Regions from separate parts of the Anaerosporomusa subterranea genome, predicted to be linked through region 3. Evidence: riboswitches for the same ligand, from Rfam matches in the RefSeq annotation. Region 3 holds a riboswitch; each other region holds the start of a gene.
The links. A riboswitch is a leader RNA that binds a small molecule or an ion and turns the genes downstream of it on or off. The one in region 3 is predicted to bind cobalamin.
Positions count from the first base shown of each region.

Region 1: another riboswitch for cobalamin. It lies ahead of cobT (nicotinate-nucleotide--dimethylbenzimidazole phosphoribosyltransferase); the one in region 3 lies ahead of AXX12_RS04565 (cobalt-precorrin 5A hydrolase).
Region 2: another riboswitch for cobalamin. It lies ahead of AXX12_RS11775 (energy-coupling factor ABC transporter permease); the one in region 3 lies ahead of AXX12_RS04565 (cobalt-precorrin 5A hydrolase).

Region 1 is NZ_LSGP01000017.1:912,511-919,589, reverse strand. Features, by position in the region: gene AXX12_RS11715 (CAP domain-containing protein) at 1-59, shown strand, start outside; gene AXX12_RS11710 (sensor histidine kinase) at 113-1,387, opposite strand; gene AXX12_RS11705 (response regulator transcription factor) at 1,390-2,064, opposite strand; gene cobT (nicotinate-nucleotide--dimethylbenzimidazole phosphoribosyltransferase) at 2,316-4,283, opposite strand; cobalamin riboswitch at 4,518-4,700, opposite strand; gene AXX12_RS11695 (glycosyl hydrolase family 18 protein) at 4,737-5,927, opposite strand; gene AXX12_RS11690 (methyl-accepting chemotaxis protein) at 6,127-7,079, shown strand, end outside.
Region 2 is NZ_LSGP01000017.1:924,817-931,895, reverse strand. Features, by position in the region: gene cbiD (cobalt-precorrin-5B (C(1))-methyltransferase CbiD) at 1-226, opposite strand, end outside; gene AXX12_RS11795 (sirohydrochlorin chelatase) at 211-597, opposite strand; gene AXX12_RS11790 (ATP-binding cassette domain-containing protein) at 617-1,474, opposite strand; gene cbiQ (cobalt ECF transporter T component CbiQ) at 1,479-2,261, opposite strand; gene AXX12_RS11780 (energy-coupling factor ABC transporter substrate-binding protein) at 2,258-2,587, opposite strand; gene AXX12_RS11775 (energy-coupling factor ABC transporter permease) at 2,590-3,330, opposite strand; cobalamin riboswitch at 3,473-3,693, opposite strand; partial or broken gene AXX12_RS11770 (cob(I)yrinic acid a,c-diamide adenosyltransferase) at 3,758-3,889, opposite strand; cobalamin riboswitch at 4,302-4,486, opposite strand; tRNA gene AXX12_RS11765 (tRNA-Lys) at 4,750-4,825, opposite strand; tRNA gene AXX12_RS11760 (tRNA-Gln) at 4,830-4,905, opposite strand; tRNA gene AXX12_RS11755 (tRNA-His) at 4,927-5,002, opposite strand; tRNA gene AXX12_RS11750 (tRNA-Arg) at 5,128-5,204, opposite strand; gene larAH10 (NPN-dependent 2-hydroxyacid racemase, LarAH10 family) at 5,496-6,794, opposite strand; gene hydE ([FeFe] hydrogenase H-cluster radical SAM maturase HydE) at 7,068-7,079, opposite strand, start outside.
Region 3 is NZ_LSGP01000013.1:204,629-211,707, forward strand. Features, by position in the region: gene rnhC (ribonuclease HIII) at 1-639, shown strand, start outside; gene folE2 (GTP cyclohydrolase FolE2) at 680-1,468, shown strand; gene AXX12_RS04550 (aminotransferase-like domain-containing protein) at 1,501-2,688, shown strand; gene AXX12_RS04555 (hypothetical protein) at 2,747-3,094, opposite strand; gene AXX12_RS04560 (hypothetical protein) at 3,216-3,452, opposite strand; cobalamin riboswitch at 3,664-3,842, shown strand; gene AXX12_RS04565 (cobalt-precorrin 5A hydrolase) at 3,990-5,066, shown strand; gene cobU (bifunctional adenosylcobinamide kinase/adenosylcobinamide-phosphate guanylyltransferase) at 5,105-5,662, shown strand; gene cobS (adenosylcobinamide-GDP ribazoletransferase) at 5,685-6,431, shown strand; gene AXX12_RS04580 (histidine phosphatase family protein) at 6,532-7,079, shown strand, end outside.

The sequences.
Region 1 (7,079 bases), on a different contig from region 3:
GTGTAGTGCAAAACTCCAGCGGTCAAATGTACGTTGTTCAAGAATTTATTCGCAAGTAGTTGTGCAATAACATCAAGGGAGCTGACCGGCAGGTCAGCTCCCTTGATGTTATTCAGGACTCTTTCTGAAGTTTGCCAACTGGGATAGATACTTTAAATGTAGCACCGTTTCCCGGCTCACTATGGGCGGTTATCTTGCCTGCGTGCATATCAACAATCCACTTAGCAATCGATAATCCCAGTCCGATGCCGCCCTTATCACGCGAACGCGATTTATCTTCCCGGAAGAAGCGGTCAAAAATGTGCGGCAAATTCTCCGGCTGAATGCCGCAACCAGTATCCTGCACACTAAAGAGGATATTCTTATCGCCTTTCGCGCCCGCGACAGTGATTCGCCCGCCTTTAGGCGTATACTTAAACGCATTATCCAGCAGGATGACCAACAATTGATGCAGGCGTTCTTTGTCGCCGACCAACTTCAGATCAGGAACAACATCGACCAGTAACTGTATTTGCTCTAATTCTTCTAGCGGTCGAAAATGTTCAGAGACTAATTCGATTAGCTCGCTAAGGTCAACCTGAGTTAACTGTAGCTCAGTTTTGTTCGCATCAGACCGGGCTAGGGTAAGTAGACTTGCTATCAGCTTGGTCATACGGCTAGACTCTTTTATAATAGTATGAATACGGTTGCTTTCTTGCTCTACCGTATTTTCTGGATGCCGCAGCATTAATTCCGCATTGCTGTGAATTCCGGTAAGCGGCGAGCGCAATTCGTGCGAAGCATCGGCGACAAACCGCTGCTGTTTTTCCCAAGCAGCCTCGATCGGGATCATCGCCCGCTTAGCCAGATAATAACTGGCCGCGATGATTGCCGCCATTCCCATGACTAAGCCGCCCGCAATAATCCATAACAGATAATTTAGCAAGCCGATTTCTGTGTCAACAATACTGACGGCAATGACATCCTTAATCACAAAATTTTCTTCGGTCCTCAACAGCTTTTCCTCATGCAGATAAGGCACACACAACACCCGGTACACATGAGTTTCGTATTCCTTCGTCTCGATCTCACCGATTTGACTCTGGGCGGCGATTTCCGCAAGGTTAGCATTATCTTCATTGCGAAATGCGGCAAGATTAGCAATGCGGCCATCCTCACTGCGCAACAGCAGAAAAATGCGGGGATCGAATACACGTCGTCCTCTGAAAGGCGCATTTCGCTCGCTTACCAGCCTAAATGATTGGGCTTGCATCCGCATAGCATCATCGATTTTATCAAATTGACGCACCGAGATGTAGCCATAGATCGTAGACGTAAACACAATAAAGATCAGCAGAAACACTAGAGAGATTAACAGCGTCAGTTTGCGAAGCGTACGTTGAAACATGACTATTTAACCTTTAGCATGAAGCCGGCGCCGCGTATGGTTTGAATATGAGAGTCCAAACCAGAAGGGGCCAATTTTTTGCGCAAATAGTGAATATACAAATCGACAATACTGATGGTCGTGTCTGAGTCGAAGCCCCAAATCCGATCAAAAATCTGCTCTCTGGTTACAATCTGCTGATGATTTGCTACAAGAAATTCTAGAAGATCATATTCTTTTGTGGAAAGCCCCAACGGTTTACCATCGGCAAAACCATCGCGCACTCGGCTATTTAGCGAAATGCCGCCATAAGCCAGCTCACCATCTAAACCTTGATTACTCTTGCGACGGATTTGTGCTTTTACCCGGGCCAACAGTTCCCGAATCGCAAACGGTTTTACCAAATAATCGTCTGCACCGGTTTCTAAACCAGTGACACGATCATCCACACTATCCCGCGCCGTCAGCAAAAGTATGGGGACAGTATGTCCATTATTCCGCAAAGATTTTACAATCTCCAGACCGCTGAGTTCCGGCAGCATAATATCAAGAACGATTAGATCATAAATATCTTGTTCGGCCATGTATAAACCTTCATCACCGGTTGCCGCCTCATCGACAAGATAGTGTTCCTCTTTCAAAAGCGAAACAACAGCTTCTCGTAACACGCTGTCATCTTCAACAACAAGAATCCGCATATACTCGCCCCTACTCTCGTTCCAATTCTATATACTGAAATCATTATAATTTAATTCTAAATCAAATAGTTTTGAAAATCCATAGCACGATGAACACTAGCGGCATTATCGACAACAGCAGACCTTATTTATTACGATATCGTTGTTCTACCTTTCGCTTGTTTAATGACTCCAAGACCTTTCGGGCAACCAGTTGCACTAAGGCAGAGTTAAAAAAGAACGTTGGCAATCGAGTCAGCGTTCTTTCATTTCTAATCTTTTACTGTTTTGCTTTGTCGCAGCACCCCTGGCCCATCTTGGGCCACCGCCACTTCGGCTTCGCCGAAGGTTTTCATATCGTTTAGCATATGAAGTGAGGCGTCTAACAACCTGATGCCTAATGCCGCCCCTGTTCCGTCGCCTAACGAAAGATCAAGGTCGAGATGAGCCCGCAAACCCAGTTTGTCTAACGCGGCCTGATGGATAGAATCTGTGCCGCCGTGGGATGCGATCAAATAGTCTCTGACCGACGGTGCGATGGCAACCGCAATAAGAGCAGCGGCGCTTGTCTCCAGATCGTCCAGCACCACGGCGGCCCCTTCCGCCGCAGCGCCCAGGATAACTCCTGCCAATCCGGCGAGCACCAGACTACCCGTCTTTTCTAACATAGCAAGCAAAACATCTGCGCTCTGAAAATCCATTGCCAATCCTGTTTGAATAAATAATTCAGCGGTCTGTCGGGCATCATGACTAATCGTGCCAATTCCCACCACCTGTGTTCCATGCTTCATTTGCGCGCAGGCCGCATCAATTCCAGTCTGAATTGCTTTAACAACCTGATCATGCGTCAAATTCGTCGATTGGGGAATATCCACAGACTTACTCATATTAATTAGTGCCAGTTCTGCGCCGGCATGCTTGGCGAAGCCTGTTACTGCTGGGCTTGCTGCACAGGGACCGTCAGTTATAACAAGAATTGCTTTGCGCAGGCGCTTTGGTCTAGGATCGCCGGTAATCCCTGACAGTTGGCGTGCCAGATGTTCAAATGCGTTAAGACTTGCAAACGGCTTTGTCAAGTTGTCTATACGCAGTTGGCAAGCTTCCATCGCCGCCACATCCAAAGGTTTAATTTGTGCAGTTATATCGCACAGCACGCGCCCGACGTCGCGAAATGCTTCGGTTTGGGCAGTCAAAGCCTGACAGGACGTAGTGCTCAGATCTAGGCTTTGCTGCGTTACAGCGTCGGCGGTCAACATATCGACCACGATCGAGGCGCCGATTGCCTCTCCCAAACGAACCCCCATGTCAACACAAGGTTTCAAATCCAATAACCCCAGCGCAAACCGATGCGCCGGTTCAGCCGATAAGTGAGAAGCAAATAGGTATTGTTTGCATATCGGCTGAATAGCAGCAGCAATTAGCGCTGCCGCGGTCGTGTTTGATCCATCGATGATCACGGCACAGCGATTGGCCGCAGCGCCGAGAACAACACCTGCCAAGGCACCTAGTTCAAATCCGCCGACCTTCGACAATACGTCAATTCCGTCGCAGGGATTGGGATGATTGACAGCGAGCCCTTGACGAACGATGTTAATCTTCACTTGCATTCGGCTATCTGATATTCCTGTTCCGCGTCCGGTTACCACTTCAGGTTCAAGCTGAGAGAAGGCAGCAACGATCGCCGCGCTGGATGACGTATTGCCGATACCCATTTCCCCCAAGCTAAAGCAATTGTATCCTTGCTTAACCCGATCATTGACAATTTCAATACCTGTCTCGATCGCCTGTATTGCCTGGGCACGCGTCATAGCCGGGCCCTTGGTAAAGTCTGCGGTTCCATAGGCAATATTTCGGTTCCATAAGCCTGGGACATGCGACAAATCCCCAGCCACCCCAACATCGACTACCACCATATCCGATCCGGAAAAATTCGCAAATGCATTGGCGCTTGCGCCCTTTGAAACCAAATAGTTGGCAGTCATATGTAGGGTCGTTTCCACTGGATACGCACTGATCCCATGAACAGCCACCCCATGATCAGCGCAGGCAACAACCATGCACGCACGCGGTGGTAGCGGCCGCAGTTCGCCTGTTATTCCCGCGTATTGACTGAACATGCTGCCTAAACGCCCAAGCGCGCCCGGTTGTGTAAGACGATCGATCCGTTGCTGCACCTGTTCGCGGATCAACGTATCCGGAACGGTAATCTTCGCCAATGTTTGTTGTAGTAAATTCATCATTTCCTCCTGCATAAACAATCTTTTAAGAGGAAAATTACGTTAACCACAGAGTGCGCAGAGCACGCAGAGGGTACTCGCAGAGGGTTACGATTGCTAGTTTAGAACACAGTTCCTTATTGCCTCTGTGTACTCGTCGAACCCTCTGTGTACTCTGTGGGAAACGTAACCCAGCCTCCTAGTTACTAAAAAAGAAGGCTCTTTTGGTTACCCAAAAAAGCCTTCTTTATCCATGAAGGTCTTCAAACGGCAGAGGCAGGTCTCCTGGCTCCCGGTTCATTGAATCCTTACGCCTTCCCCTTGCGAGTGGCATTGTAAGTTCTCCCCGGTACAGTGGTGGGTCCGCGCCTACGCATGTCGCCATGCTCAGACTTCCCTATTCTCCTCCCAACGGGAGGCACCTAGGCCGTAGTTGTTATATAATTGTTTTTAGTATACAGAAATTATCAACCCTAGTCAATATGCGAAGTGGGTTTTGATCAGCGGCCAAAACTCTTGATCCTCGCTACCCAATTTCCACAGCGCTATGCCGGCAATGTCGTACTTGTTGACCAAGTCTAACTTAAACCGCAAGCTATGACTGTTTTCAAACCATACTTGATGACTGACTCCATCTGGGCCGGTATAGTTGAAGTGAGGCGATTTCGACGCATCATCCCACTCGACTTTGGGATTAAAGCGGCTGATTAGACTCTGGATTGCTGGATACTCAAGGCTCTCTACCCCTTTACTAGACCAATCATAGCCATAGCCGGGAATGCCAAGATACAATTTGTGTTTCGGGATAAAGGAAAGAGCATACTGCAAATCCTGCTCCACGGAGACAATGTCTGAGACCGCGCCTGCTTCGCTCCAGCCACCGTGGTAATCATAAGTCATTAGCATGATCTTATCTGCATACTGAGCCAACTTCGCATAATCATAAGCTTTTGATATATCACCCAATTCATTATGCTTGGGGAACACGTCAATTGTTACCACATAGCCTTGCGGCTTCAAACGAGCATAAAGTTCTTTCATAAAAGCGGTCAGATTGTCGCGGTCACCTGCCGGCACTTCTTCAAAGTCAATATTGATTCCATCCATCTGATATTTTTTGATATAAGCTTCCAGATTGTCGATAGCTTTCTTGCGCAGCGATGAGTTAGACAACACAGTATGGATAGGCTTCACAGATCCTGTGCTTTTCTCATTGTTCACCAGCAGCAATGTCTGAATCGAGTTCGACTTAGCATACTTAACAACCGCCGCATGATCATTACCACCACGGTTGGCGACAGAAGCGTCGCGATTTAAGGTTGCCCAAAACGGCGCAATCGTGCCGATCGAATCCTTGTGTTTAACCATGTCATTATATGACGCAGTATCATTTCCCCACCATTCAGCATAGAACCCGATTACCTCTTTTGCCCCAGTCGGCTTAGAGATTACTGGTGGAATCGTTGTCGGAGCCGAGACGACCGGTTCGCTTGGACTGAGATTTAGCAAACCATTGAACAAGTCCCCAAAGAAGGCCAACACAGAAGCAAAGAAGCCCTTGTCTGAGTCACCGCCTGTTGGAGTTGAAGCGGCAAAGGCCGGAACGGGAAGCGTGAAACTGACACACAACACTAACAGCAGAAAAACCGCGATACGTTTAGAGTTCATTTCAAACCTCCTATTCTGATTGAAAGCCGATCTATATTATGTTAACATAATTCAACTTTTTCAGCAATCCCTCTGAATTTTAGCTAAATACCTTTGACAGATAATGTGAAATATTGGTATACTACGAAAATAACGGCAACGAGGCCTGTCTGAGTAATTCAGCCATGCCTCGTTGCTTTTTTGCGAGGTGAAAATAGAAATGGACAACAGTAACATGATTGACGTCTCTATCTTATTAAGCGAATTAAAAACAGCAAACGCCGAGATGGGCAAGGTCATCAGCACTATCCAGCAAATCGCTCAACAGACGAACTTATTATCTTTAAATTCAGCCATCGAAGCTGCAAGGGCCGGGGAAGCTGGTCGCGGATTTGGAGTTGTAGCAGACGAAATTAAGAAATTAGCAACTCGCAGTTTTGCCTCAACAAAGGAAAGCACCAAAATTATCGAGAATATCCAGTCCAAAGCTGACGAAGTAATCGCTGTGCGAACAGCTGATGTCGCCTATGACACCATCGACAAAATTGACCGCAATCTATTCGAGCGCAATTGCGATGCCCAGGCTTGGGCAAGTTTTTCTCAGGTGAAGAACTCCTTATGCTCCACCGAGCCAAATCGGGTTGAGCAGGCGAACAATTTATTAAAGACACTCGTAGATATCTATGAAGTCTATTTTGACCTCTATGTGCTTGATACAGCAGGAACAATTGTAGCGACAGGCGTACGCCGTGAACTTATTGGTAAAAATATGGCCGATCGAGATTGGTTCAAAGAAGTTAAGGCCGCTAACTCTATATCGGTAACTGATTTATACTTATCTTCAGTAGAAAACCGCCACACCGTGGCCTACTCTTGCCCAATAATAGGTGAATCAGGACAAGTCGTCGGCTATTTCTCCTCTCGTTTTAATTGGGATTATATCTATGATATTTTAGATTCAGCTCGAATCGGCAAAAACGGTGATATAGCGATAATCAATAAAGACGGCTATGTTATTGCCTGCCCCAGCCGAAAAGGCATCTTAACCGATAACTTAAGCCGGTTAAAAGCGGCTCAGTGTGCAATGAGCGGCGAGACTTACGGCTACACATTTGAAAAAGATGCTCGCGGCAGCAAGATTTATGGTTATGCTCGCACACGTGGCTATAATGC
Region 2 (7,079 bases), on a different contig from region 3:
CGCAGATCATCACACCATTAGTAATATCTGGATCATCGCCAGCATCTTTACGAACCGAAGCGTTGCCGCCCTCAGCTGTCACGGTTGCGGCAGCGATCGGCACAGCGATAACCCTGCCTTGCGGCGATACGACTTCAACAATTGTCGGCAACTGGTTTTTCCAAACTAATATGGCAGCTTTTGCCGCTGCTGCGGCGCAAGTACCAGTAGTTATTCCAGTACGCATTTGTCTTCACCATTCAAAATTCTTACCCGGTCCACTAAGATCTGAGCCAGCCTTTGATCTGCTCCCAGGGTTTGGCCAAAGTCGATTTTTACATCAGGATATGCTTTTAAAAATTCTTTGATTTCTGCTGGAATATCCTCCAAGATGTGGACACCGTCGAATAGGAAATAAGGGATCACCTGGATCTGCGTAGCTCCCTGATCGATGAGTCTTTTTAGACCTTTTTCCAAATTATTATTGGAAAACTGTAAAAAGGCATGTTGAATCAGATCCGACTTCAGCTCTGCCTTTACCAGCTCAAGGATCTTCAATAAAGTATTTTCTGTTTCCTTTTGTCTGCTACCATGAGCTAAAATTAAAATTCCTGTCATCGTATTCTCCTTTTCGATTTCATACTAGCCGATTCTTCCCTCTCAATTTATTTAATGTTTTTCTCGCCTCAGCTATTGTATTTGCAGTCTCTGTGAATTCGAAGTTATCCTTATCTTTCAATATCTCCATGAGATGCCCGATCCTCGGCAGTCTAAGATGTATCTTTCTTAACTCATCAGGATGAGAAAACACTTCTTTAGGAGTGCCTTCCAGAATAATCTTACCCTCATTGATTACATAGGTATAATCACAATAAAGCGGAACAATATCAATGTCATGAGTTGATATAACTACAGATAGCTTCAGATCTTTTTGTAGTTCTTTAAGGAGTTTCATAATTTCGCTTACCCCTAAAGGGTCTAGCCCCGCAGTCGGTTCATCCAGAACAAGCACTTCGGGCTCCATAACTAGCACTCCAGCAATAGCTACACGCTTTTTCTGCCCAAAGCTGAGACAGTGAGTGGGCTTGTCTTTGAGGTGAACTATCCCCGTTCGCTCCATGGCAATATTTACTCTCCTCTGAACTTCTTCTTCAGGTAATTTCATGTTCATCGCCCCAAATGAAATATCCTGATATACACTTGCTGAAAACAATTGTTTGTCAGGGTCTTGAAAAACAATACCCACAGATTTCCGAAGTTCTTTAAGTCCTTTTCTAGAATAATCCAGAGGAATGCCGTTAAATAAAACTTCACCGGCTGTAGGTTTAAATATTCCATTGAGAGAAAGGAACAACGTTGATTTTCCTGCTCCATTGCCTCCCAAAACAGCAGTTGACTTACCCTGCTTTATTCCAAGTGTCAAGCCCTTTAAGGCATGTGTTCCGTCACTATATTTGTATTGGAGGTCTCGCACTTCCAATATATTTTCAGCCATAAAGTTACCCCCAGTACATCTTTTCAAAACAAGCTATCAAAATCAGGAACAAATTTACCAACCCCGGAAAAATGTACTCAGTCCAATGAGCTTTAAACGGTTCTTCAAGTACATTGAGTTCACCGTCATACCCTCTAGCCTCAAGAGCTGTGTATAGTTCGTCAGATCTTTTGAAGGCACTGATAAAAAGAGTTGTCGCAAGTGCAGCAAGGGCGCGGTATGACGAAGCAAGACTCGTGTACCCCAAGCGTGAGCTTTGAGCTGTAAACATCGTTTCAGCAGTCTCAAAAAGTATAAAGATGAACCGATAAATAAGTCCCATTAACTCAATAAAAAGTGTTGGTATTTTCAGTCTGTGGAGTACAGCCAATAAATCCACCATCGGTGTATTAAGCGACAAATAATACAGGCATGCTACCGCTCCCAAAGCCTTAGCAACCAGATGCGCTGCTGTTTGAATGCTTGACTGGGTTACGCCTGCATACGCTCCAAAGATAGAAATAGAAAAAAGAAAAATTTCCTTATTCAAAGAAAGATTTACAGCTATCGGCAATACCCCTATGACCAAAAAAGAAGTTGGCGCCATCATCATCTTTAAAAATAAAACCAATGGAGTACCGCCTTTATAGACAGTACACCATCCCATTATTAGCAGCACCAAAGCAGATACTTGAATAGAATCTGCCCAGAGGCATACGCAAAGGGTAAGAACGGAAAAGATCAGTTTCTGCAAAGGATCAGTATGTTTTAGTTTTGACATATACGCATATTTGTCTATATTCATCATTCCTTAGTCGCGTCTTCTTGCTTCTTCCTTCCTCGCATATATCCTAATCCATAGAAAATTATACCTGATCCGACAGCTGCCTGAAGTGAGAAAAGCAAGCTTTCTACTTCCGCGCTGGGCGGCTCCCAGATTGGTGAGAACCAGGCCGTATAGTTTGAATTGATTTCTGTTATGGCAGCTTCGGCTTTATCATCAGAGCCACCAAATTCAGCATCTCTTAGCATTGAAAGTGGTATAACAGTAAGGCCAATAACAATTGCACTCAGGATAAGATTTTTTATCATTACATGATTTTTCTTATCTTGTTTAAAAGCATCTTCAGACATATCTAAGCCTCCTTTGACAGTATTCTTAAATATTTAAGTTCATCTTTGCTATATGCTGCAATCGCATTAAACATCATCAGCGTCAGAATACCTTCACTGATAGCTAGTGGTATCTGTGTTATCGCAAATATCCCCATAAACTTGATAAGGGAGGCTACAAAACCACCTGTTTCAGCCGGGAAGGCAAGTGCAAGCTGTACAGATGTAGTCACATAAGTCAGCAAGTCACCAAGGGCTGCTGCAAGGAAAACCGCAAGCCACTGTGGTCCCTTTGCCTTTTTTATAATTTTATATGTAGCAAAGCTAACTAAAGGTCCAACAACTGCCATGGAAAAAGCATTAGCTCCAAGTGTTGTTAATCCACCATGTGCAAGCAAGATAGTTTGAAATAGTAGAACTATCAATCCCAGTACAGCCATAGCCGTGGGTCCGAATAAAATAGTTCCAAACCCAACACCAGTAAGATGTGAAGAGCTTCCTGTAACAGAAGGGATCTTTAGCGCGGATAATACAAATGCAAATGCCCCTGCCATTGCCAGCAGCATTTTTGTTTTGGGATGTTCATTAACCGTCTTTTGAATCGAGAAGAACCCTGCTACTATAAACGGGATTGTCAAGGTACCCCAAGCAATACACCATTTTGGCGGAAGAAATCCCTCCATTATGTGCATGGCAAATGCCTGTTGAGGTAATAATCCAAGCGTGAGTGCGAGACCAATCATCCAGATGTTCTTTTTCTTCATACAAAGTCATCCCTTCTGAAGTAGTAATTTTATAAGAAGAGCCTGGCCAAATAAAAATCCCGGTAAAAAATGCCGAGAAGGATAGAAGATTAGAATGATAGATAGATCACCTAATAAACCCTCCCCATCTCTCGTAGGTATAAAGGTAGTTACGGAACAGGCAGTTATCCTGGCTCTGGATCTTCGCTCGCCCAAACCTTCCCAGGAGTTTTCGTCCCAGTGGCTAAGTACTGTGTCAACCCTAATCCTGTGTAACACGATACTATCTTGGGTTTGCTCCCCATTACAGTGGTGGGACCGTGCCGGCATTGCACCGGTCTTCCCTATTAAGCCCTTGCGGGCACCTGTTCCGCCCAATATGCAATTATTCTTGAAACGTAACCGCAGACAACGAGAAACGTTAGCCACAGAGTACGCGGAGTTTTACTTAAAACTCGATCCCTTTTTGAGCTGTAATTCCTTTTTGATAGGGATGTTTGACTTCTTTCATTTCTGTAACAAGGTCGGCCTTTTCGATAAGCAATGGACTTGCATCGCGCCCAGTGAGGACCAAATGCAGTTCAGGGCCGTTGCCTGTATGAACAATGATTAACCCCTGTTTGTCTGACAAATGATCACCCTCTTCTCCTGCTATCGTATAAGTCTTATCTATTATAAAAATGGTATTGGAAAAAGGAATGTCTCCATTGGAGACATGTTGCGCTTACCTGCCGCAACGACAAAAAGGATTTAGTTATAGCTAATTTCCCCGCCAGCCAAAATAGCGAGAAACTGTTTGACAAATAAATAGCCCTCCCTGTGCTATACAGGAAGGGCTATTTTTATGAAAGAAACCTGTCTAACTAAAAATCCCGGCAATACATGCCGGGAAGGATAGATAAATAGATCACTCTAATAATCCCCTCCCCATCGCGCGTGGGTGAGTACCGTATCAACCCTAATACTTACAGTTTTAGGGTAGCCACAGTACAACGGTGACTGTTAGATAGGCAGTTCTCCTGGCTCTGAATCATCGCTCACCCAAACCTTCCCAAGACGTTCGTCCCAGTGGCATTATGTGGGTTTACTCCTCATTACAGTGGCGGGACCGCGCCGGCATTACACCGGTCTTCCCTATTAAGCCCCATAAGGGGGCACCTATCTCGATATATAAAATTGTCAAATGTCCGTCATAATTTTTAACAATTTATATGGTAGCATATTACCAGTACTTGAGTCAACTGCTTTCTAGTTATGAAGAACCTAGATAACCGAGACATATCGATAGTATGCTGAACACAAGCGGCACTAACGATACACTAGCGACACAATACGTATGTCCTTAGCCGCGCTAGTGCTCCGCTCCTTGCACCGCAAGGTGACAGTTACAATAGTCGCAAAAAAGCCTTTCAAACAAAGTTTGAAAGGCTTTTTCTGCACTGGTGACCCACGTTGGACTCGAACCAACGACACCCTGATTAAAAGTCAGGTGCTCTACCAACTGAGCTAGTGGGTCAAAATGGCAGGGGCGGCTGGACTCGAACCAACGCATGCGGGAGTCAAAGTCCCGTGCCTTACCGACTTGGCTACGCCCCTATATAGAATTAATCATAAAGTTGGGGTGACTGGAGGGTCTCGAACCCTCGAATACCGGAGCCACAATCCGGCGTGTTAACCACTTCACCACAGCCACCATATTATTTAACAAAACCAACGATGCTATACATTTTAACATGTAGGTAATGTTATGTCAAGGTACCAAACTAACAATTTGTGATAGTAACGGCGTCAGGTTAGCCTGACGCCGGCAACTACAAATGGCGACCCCGGCAGGATTCGAACCTGCGACCTTTTGATTCGTAGTCAAACGCTCTATCCAGCTGAGCTACGGAGTCATGTCGTGCGGTACTTGTATAGTATATACAATCTTTATTCTTATGTCAATCCCTCTAAATCATGTTTTAGCAACTTTTTTTGTGGAAATAATTCTCAATGAGCACTATATCACATAACCGATCCCTAGGGCGTTCAGATGCCCCAGATGTTGTTACCTATGAGACTAGAATATATATGATGCATCTTAGTTTGGTAGCATCACTAGGCAGACCCAAACAGCCCGCCGCGACGCGTACGATACGGGTACGCTAGCAAGGGCTGTTTGGGTCTAACAACGCAGATGGGGTATATCAACGCCCTAGTACGGGAACTGTATTGGCTGCGTGGCCCATGAGTATAACGCTATAATCCTCTCTCCCCAGTTTCTCGCGGGCAATCGCCGTCGCTTCTTCGGCGCTGGCTGCCGGGATCATGCCTGCATTACGGATAAAATCGGCATTTTCCGGCTTAGTAACGATAATCAGTGAAACCTCGCGGGCAATATTGGCGCATTTGAAGGCTACATAGCCCGGGACGGTAAAGCCGGCACGCAGCGCCAGTTCGTGTTCCAAAAGAGTCGGATGCTTAAACCAGTCGCTGAACTCAGGCGGCTCATAGATGTCAGGACATTCCAAGCAGCAAATGACGACTCCGCCCGGCTTAGCTGCCAGATAGGCATTATCAATCGTTTTGGAGCCTTGGTACAGGTTGATGTCTTTGGGAAAGCCGCCGGCGGAAGCAACCACTAAGTCGGCTCTCTCGGCAACAGGAATGCCGTAAATTTGCTCAACGGCTTTGGTTCCTTCCAGCCAGGCATCGTGCCATTGGCCGGCAACAAACTTTGCAAATTTGCCGTCAGGAGTAAATACCGCATTCAACAAGAAGTCTGGTTTAGCCAAAGCGGTATATTCGCAGCAATCTTTGTTCATATCATTGGCGTCAAGCATGCCGGAGCCGCAGTTAGGATTAAGTCCCTTGCCGACTTCTTTATGGAGGCAGAAGGTATGATTGGCTTGAATGCTCTTATAGCCGCTGATGCCTGGGATAACGCTTTTCCGCCCGCCGCCAAAGCCTGCCATCAAATGATAGACAATGCCGCCTGTCAGGATAAACCGGTCAGCCTCGGCTACCTGCTTGTTGATATATGCTGCGGTGCCGCCGCTGGTTGTACCGATATAGGCCAGGTTTTCTTCGTTAAACGCATCATGCTGATAGACTGCGACCCGGTCACATACCGCTTTGCCACACACCAGGATATCTTCCTCCGGTGTATGGGGACGGTGAGCGCCAAGGGCCACAACAATAGAAATATCGCTATCCGGTATGCCGGCTGCGTTGAGCTCGTCTAGCAAAGTGGGCAGAAACTGATCGTGCCTGATCCAAGCCCGGGTGATATCGCTAACGACAATCACTACACTCTCGCCAGATTTTACGATTTCCTTCAGTGGCGGAGTACCGATTGGATGATTCAGAGCATGACGTACTGCCGCCGGGATATCAGTAATAGGCTCAACCGGACGACCATCGATTTCTTGGATTATCTTTTCAGCCGGAAGAGTAAACGTAAGCTTACCTCTGCCAAAGCCAATTTCAAACGTTTTATCGGACATAGAGTTCCCCTCCTCAGCGCAAAAGCGCTGTTTTAATCGGTAAATTACGTGTGTTTACAGTCTCTTTGTTTTTTGTATGCAAGCTGTATATTATTGTAATTATAGCCCCGCCAAATGACCATTGTCAATAGACGTCTCCCCTTCTCAACAATCTTTCGTCCAGACGTTCAGAAAGGTTTATATGCTAGGCGCGCCCGCTGACCCTGCAGCGCCGCGTACGATACGGGTACGCAAGCAATGGGTAGCGGGCGTAACAACGCAGATGAGCCTTTATCAACGGTCTGG
Region 3 (7,079 bases):
GGACGCTGGATTGGGACTGATGAATCAGGCAAAGGTGATTTCTTCGGACCGCTAGTCGTTGGAGCTGTGCTAGTTGACGATGAAACAGAGGCCCAATTGGTTGCAAAAGGCATTAAAGACTGCAAAGTCTTATCCGATGCCAAGGTGAGAGCCTTGGCTGTTAGTATCCGGGAAATCTGCCATGGACACTATGTTGAACTGGAGCTGCTTCCGTCTCGCTATAATGCGTTATATCAACAACTGCGAACAGAAGGTAAGAATTTGAATCAGTTGCTCGCCTGGGCCCACGCCCGGGCGATAGAAGATCTTTTGCAAAAAGAGCCTTGCCGGTTTGCTATTGTTGACCAGTTTGCCGATGAACGGCAGATTCTGTCGCGCTTGATGGCCAAAGGAAAAGCCCTGACGCTTATACAAAGTCACCGGGCTGAACGTAATATCGCGGTGGCGGCCGCTTCTGTATTGGCCAGGGATCGTTTCTTGGCCAGGCTGGATAGCTTTCGGGCCCAATACGGCATGGAGTTCCCCAAAGGGGCTTCAGCCGCCGTCATTGCCGCTGGTAGACGCTTTGCTGCTGAACGGGGGCGCGAGGCGCTGATCGAAGTCGCTAAAGTTCATTTTAAAACCATGGAGGAAATATAGCCGCAGACTATAACTAAGCGGCAGAGCGCGGGGGGACGCAATGAAAGACGTACAGAATCTAAACGATGTACGCGGTATCGCCATTCAGAAGGTTGGCGTTACTGATGTGCATTTGCCCTTTCAAATAAAGACTAAAGCTGGGGCGCTTCAGTCTGTGTTAGCCCGCATCCGACTGACAGTAGATTTACCGCAAGAGTACAAAGGCACCCACATGAGCCGGTTTATCGAGGCCTTGTTCGCCTGGAGCCAAAAGCCGGTATCCTATCGTGAGATGGAACAATTGTTGGGCGATGTTCTGCAGCGGCTGCATGCGCAGCGGGCTGGCATTGATATTCACTTTAAATATTTTATCGAAAAAACTGCGCCAGTCACTGGCTTAAAAAGTATATTGGATTTTGACTGCTCGTTTGCCGGCAATCTCGTGCAAGGTGAACGCTTGGAATTTACACTAGGTGTTGCGGTTCCGTTCACTTCACTATGCCCATGTAGCAAGGAAATATCGGATTGTGGGGCACATAATCAGCGCGGGGTTATGAGAGTGAAACTCCGGCAGCGTCCGGGTACGTTTACATGGATTGAGGACTTGGTTACGCTACTAGAAGAACAAGCAAGTTGTCCGGTCTATCCTCTGTTAAAGCGGGAAGATGAAAAATATGTAACAGAGCGAGCCTATGAAAATCCGAAATTTGTCGAAGATGTTTTGCGTGACATGGTGCTTGTTCTGCGCGGCATTAGAGGCGTCAGTTGGTTTGAAGCGGAATGTGAAACATTTGAATCAATTCATAATCACAACGCTTATGCATATCATAGCGAAGATAGCCAGCCGTAGACTGGCCCAATTTTGAGACAGGAGTGATCGTTATGAATTATTCTTGGGCTGAGCGATTAAGCGGCATGGAAGATCCGGCAATTAAAAATCTTCTTAAAACCATGCAACGGCCTGATGTCATTGCACTTTCTGCCGGTTCACCCGCGCAGAGCTCATTCCCGGTTGCTGAATTATCTGCAGCTTTCTCCGCTGTTCTCGCTGATCAAGGCGCTAGCGCCTTGCAGTATGGCATCAGTGAAGGTTATGGCCCGCTTAGGAAGTGGGTTGCTTCCAGGGTTAGCCGTCTAGGCATTCAATGCGAAATGGAAAATGTTCTAATCGGCAACGGTTCACAGCAAGTTCTTGATCTCATCGCCCGTATCTTGCTTAATCCTGGCGATTATGTGGCGGTAGAAAGCCCAACCTATCTAGCTGCTCTTCAGATCTTTAAAGGCTATCAAGCTCGGCTTCTTCCAATCCCGATGGATCAGGATGGTATGCTGGTCGATCAACTGGAGGCTGCGATACAGACCAAACGTCCGAAATTCATTTATGTAATTCCCTCATTCCAAAATCCTACCGGCATTTGCATGTCGCTGGAGCGTCGCCGCCGTCTGGCGGAACTGGCTGCCCGCTACGAAATACCAGTTATTGAAGATAATCCTTATGGTGAGCTGCGCTATGAAGGTGAAGCGATTCCGGCAATTAAGAGCCTGGCAGACAGTCCTTGGCTAATGTATGCCGGGACTGCATCAAAGATTATTGCCCCTGGTCTGCGACTAGGCTGGCTGGTTGCTCATCCAGAATTTATTGAACGAGTCGCTACTGCTAAACAGACAAGTGATGTGCTTTCTAATTCCTTAACCCAGCGAGCAGTTCATCGTTATGTTACAGATAATGATCTGGATGCGCATATTGAGACCATTATCAACCAATATCGCCTACAGAGGGATGTGATGTTGGCAGCGATGAAACAGCATTTTCCAGCAGGTGTAAAGTGGCAGGCCCCTCACGGCGGGATGTTTCTCTGGGTCACTTTGCCAGACGGCATGGATGCTTCAGCGCTACTGCCACTAGCGGTTGAGCAAGCAAAAGTTTCCTATGTACCAGGAACGCCGTTTTATGCTGATAACAGCGGCGCCAACACGCTGCGGCTGAATTTCTCGAGCCCTACGCCAGAACTCATTGCCGAAGGTATTGAGCGTCTGGGTAAACTCCTGAAAAGCTATATGAATGGATAGTAAGAAGAGGCTGTGCCGAAACGAAAGTTTCGACACAGCCTCTTTTGCATGCGTATGACTATTGTTGAATGGGTTGTTCCAGCTCTGTCATCAGGTTGGGGTAAACGAATTGGCAGGAATCGGGATACATGCCTAGCTTGCCCAGTTCTTCCATGACGACCACAGACACAGGGGTCTCAAAAGAGACGAGATTATCGTCAGTTAGCATGGGGGCATCTTCGACAAGGATTACTAAGTAGAGTTTAGCTTCTGGTGCGTTTTCCGGCACATCTTGGCGATCAAGCGGTATTTGCGGGAATAGGCGCAAGGTTGCGCAGTATTCGCCTGATGCATCTGTAATTTGAGCCCGGTAAGCATTCAGCCAAAGAGTACGTGCTAGCTTTACAGTAAATGGTGTGTTAAACATGGAGTTCATCCTTTCGTGTGAGCTTGTATTTTATTATAACATTGTCTTGACAGACGGCAAGTGCTGATGGAAAAAAAACAACGATCCGGACGCCGGATCGTCATGTATTAAGCGTTGCTAATTACGCAGAGAGGGGCTGTTTATTAATATCCTTCTTTTTCTTCAATTGGATGAACATGACCACAGCCAGCAAAACTATTCCAATTACGTCAGTGAATGTGCCCGGATCGATCAACATTATGCCACCTACGCCGGCCATGATGCGCTCAGGCCAGGACATGGGAGCAATACAGAAACCGATCATAGCTGCGCCGAGTCCTGTCATGCCAGGGTGGCTGAGATGATGTTTTGTAAACATATCGCTTTCCTGCCAATAATTTTACCAATAAATGAAATATTGCTATATATTCTGTAAATAATGAATGCTGGATACTATATACTTAATTGTTCTTTGTGATAACACAAATGTAGCGATGAACAAAGATGAGCTTTTGCATTTTTTTGTCATCGTAAGCAGGACTTCTTGATGCATCATTGAATATAATACAGATAACTACGCACAATTTAACAGTAGATTAGTGGGGATAGGTGCTTCGTGAAGCTTAATTGGGAAGTCCGGTGCGATGCCGGCACGGTCCCGCCACTGTAAAGGGGAGCCTGTTCTGCGATATACCACTGGGTTTATTCCGGGAAGGTGCAGACAGCAATGATCCCAAGTCAGGAGACCTACCTATTCTGACACACCGTTATGACCTACGAGAGATAGGCAGGTGGGATAGGTGTTTCTTTTTAAGATTGTAACGCCCCCTGCTCAGGGGCGTTTTCTTTTGTTTGGTCATTTTCGCAAAAAACTATAGGTTCTATCATCTATGTTTAAGAAAGAAGGTCACGATTAATGCGGATTGCGATTATTTCTATAACCAATGAAGGGGCTTTACTGGCACAAGGTCTGACTGCTTCACTTAAGGGGGAAATTGATGTTTTCGCCAAGGTAGGGCGTAATCCGGCTGAGGCCAAGGAATATGAGCATCTAGGTCAATTAGTTGCGAGGCTGTTTCATCAGTATGATAGCTTTGTATTTATCATGTCTGTGGGTGTTGTGGTTAGAGTAATCGCCCCTCATGTACGTGACAAGCGCTATGATCCAGCGGTAGTTGTGATGGACGAAACTGGCAGTTATGTGATCAGTTTGCTTTCCGGCCATCTAGGACACGCTAATGCTCTGACTTGCATAGTGGGCGAATCAGTTAAGGCCCATTCTGTCATTACAACAGCCACTGATGTTCTGCAAAAGCCTGCGGTTGATTTATTGGCGGTAAAGATCAACGCTACTATCGAACCGTTTGAAAATTTGCACACGATGAATGCTGCTATTGATAAAGGTGACAAAGTATCATTCTTTATTGATTCGACTCTTGCTAATTGTGAGACATATATTGCCGCAGCTGAGGAATTTGACGTAAAGCTGATTGATATAAAGGAATTAGCTGATGCCGCAAGCTATGATGCGGCGGTCGTCATCACAGACAAAGAGTTGTATATGGTAAAACCGTATGTGTTTTTGCGGCCAGCTAGTTTGGTGGTTGGCATAAATTGTCGCCCAGGAACGACAGGCTCGGAAATTCTGGGAGCGATTGCTGACGCTTGTAGAAAAGCGGGCCGCAGTACGAAGAGTATTGCTGCCATTGCTTCCAGTGTTGTTAAGGAAGATGAAATTGGTGTGTTGGCCACCGCTCAGCAAATAGAGGTTCCAGTGCGCTTTTTCAATGCTGAGGAATTGAACCAATGTATCGAGAAATTCGGACTCAAAAAATCGGCAATTATCGATGAAAAGTCAGGGGCGAGCATTGCTAATATATGCGAAGCAGCAGCTCTGGTTGCTGCTAAAACCGACAGTCTGATTCTAGAGGCAACTCTTTATAATAATGTAATGATAGCAATTGCTGAGGCTAAATCACCGTGGTGGGAATAGATCCTGTAAAATTGATGAGCAAGACAAGGAAGGGTTAGATGGGAAAGATCGTATTAGTGACTGGCGGCGCCCGTAGCGGAAAAAGCCGATTTGCTGAACAATATGCCAGAAATCTTGGAGACAAGCTAGCTTATATTGCGACAGCTCAGGTGCTTGATGAGGAGATGGCTGACCGGGTAAAACTCCATCAGGGACGACGGTCGGAAAACTGGCATACGTTTGAGGCTGCTTTTGCCGCCGAACAGGCGATTCAGGCTGCCGCCGATTTTCCAGTAGTATTGTTTGATTGCCTGACAATATACACTGCGAACCTGTTGTTGGCAGAGCAATCTACTGACATAGAAGCTAGGCGTGAAAGCGTGCTGCAGCAGGCGGATCTGGTGATCAAGGCTGCGCAGGCCAGCAAGTCGACGATTATATTTGTTGCGAACGAAGTTGGCATGGGTATTGTGCCTGATAATGCGTTGAGCCGAGAATACCGTGATCTCGCGGGATGGATCAATCAAAAGGTTGCTGCTGTCTCTGACGAGGTGCATTTAGTTGTCTGTGGCTTGGCGGTTGAACTAAAGAAATTGGCTCAACCTGTGCAGTTGTAATAAACAAGTGCTCGGAGGTATCATGCGGGATTTTATTACCGGCTTGCAGTTTTTAACGACGATCCGACTCTGGCCGGAAACTGAGTGGTCATCAGAACGATTCGGTCGCAGTGTACGCTATTTTCCGCTAGTCGGAGCAGTGATCGGGCTTGTATTGTCTGTGAGTTATATTTTGCTGTCACCCTGGCTGCCGATACATTTGGCAGCAGCTTTATTTATCATCGGTAATATTTTGTTAACTGGTGGTCTGCATTGCGATGGCTTTATGGATACCATGGATGGAGTGCTGTCTGGACGATCGCCGGAGCGTATGCTCGAAATCATGAAAGATAGTCGGGTAGGGGCCAACGGCGTGATCGCATTTCTTTGCCTGATTCTTTTGAAATGGTCAATCCTGCTTGATTTTCCTGCCGCCGCTTTGCCTGCAACATTGTTTGCAGCTCCTATCATTGGTCGGATGGGAATGGTAGCAGCAATTACATCCTTTCCTTACGCTAGGCCCCAAGGAATTGGCAAGGCATTTGCTGAATTCGCCGGCGGCAATAGCTTGCTTTTTGCTCTGGCTAGCGGTTTAGTCCTAATTAGCCTCCTGGGTTGGCCGATAATAGTAGCGGCTTTAGTTGGCCTCATAGCAGGCATGTTGTTTGCCCGCTCCGCTAATAAACGGCTTGGGGGAATTACTGGCGACATTTACGGCGCAGTTACTGAGATCACTGAGCTGTGCTTTTTTGTTGCTGCCCTGGTATTGACCAATTTCATTGTTGCCTGATTTACTATTTGCTGCGGATAGGCGTAATGATAACTGAAAATACTGGAGCATGCAGCGGAAATACTGAATGAAAGGTAAGGAATCAATGGCAGGTGAGAAGATGACCCGGATTATTTTAGTCCGGCATGGGCAAACAGAGTGGAATATGCAATTCAAGTACCAAGGTCATAGTGAAGTTGATCTCACTCCGACTGGGGTTAGACAGGCTGAACGAGTAGCAGCTCGGCTTGCAAATGAACCGATTTGCGCTGTTTATTCAAGCGACCTGGGCCGAGCGTTAAAGACTGCAGAACATATCGCTTTGTCGCATCACTTGTCTGTTACGCCGGTGAAGGGTTTGCGCGAGTATCATTTCGGTGAGTGGGAAGGCCTGACCTTTCAACAGATTTCTGAGCGTTGGCCTGAAATTAGCGTAGATTTCTTTAAGAATCCAGATTCTGTCCGCGTTCCCGGTGGTGAGACCTTTGGTGAAGTTAAAGCTAGAGCAGAGGCATCTGTCCGAAAACTGGTTGATTTACACCCTGATCAGACAGTTGTTCTCGTCTCCCATGGCGGTACGATACGCACCATTCTCTGCGCCGCTCTTGGTCTGCATCTTAACCGTGTCTGGGCTCTGCGCCAAGACAATACAGCAGTTAATATTATTGA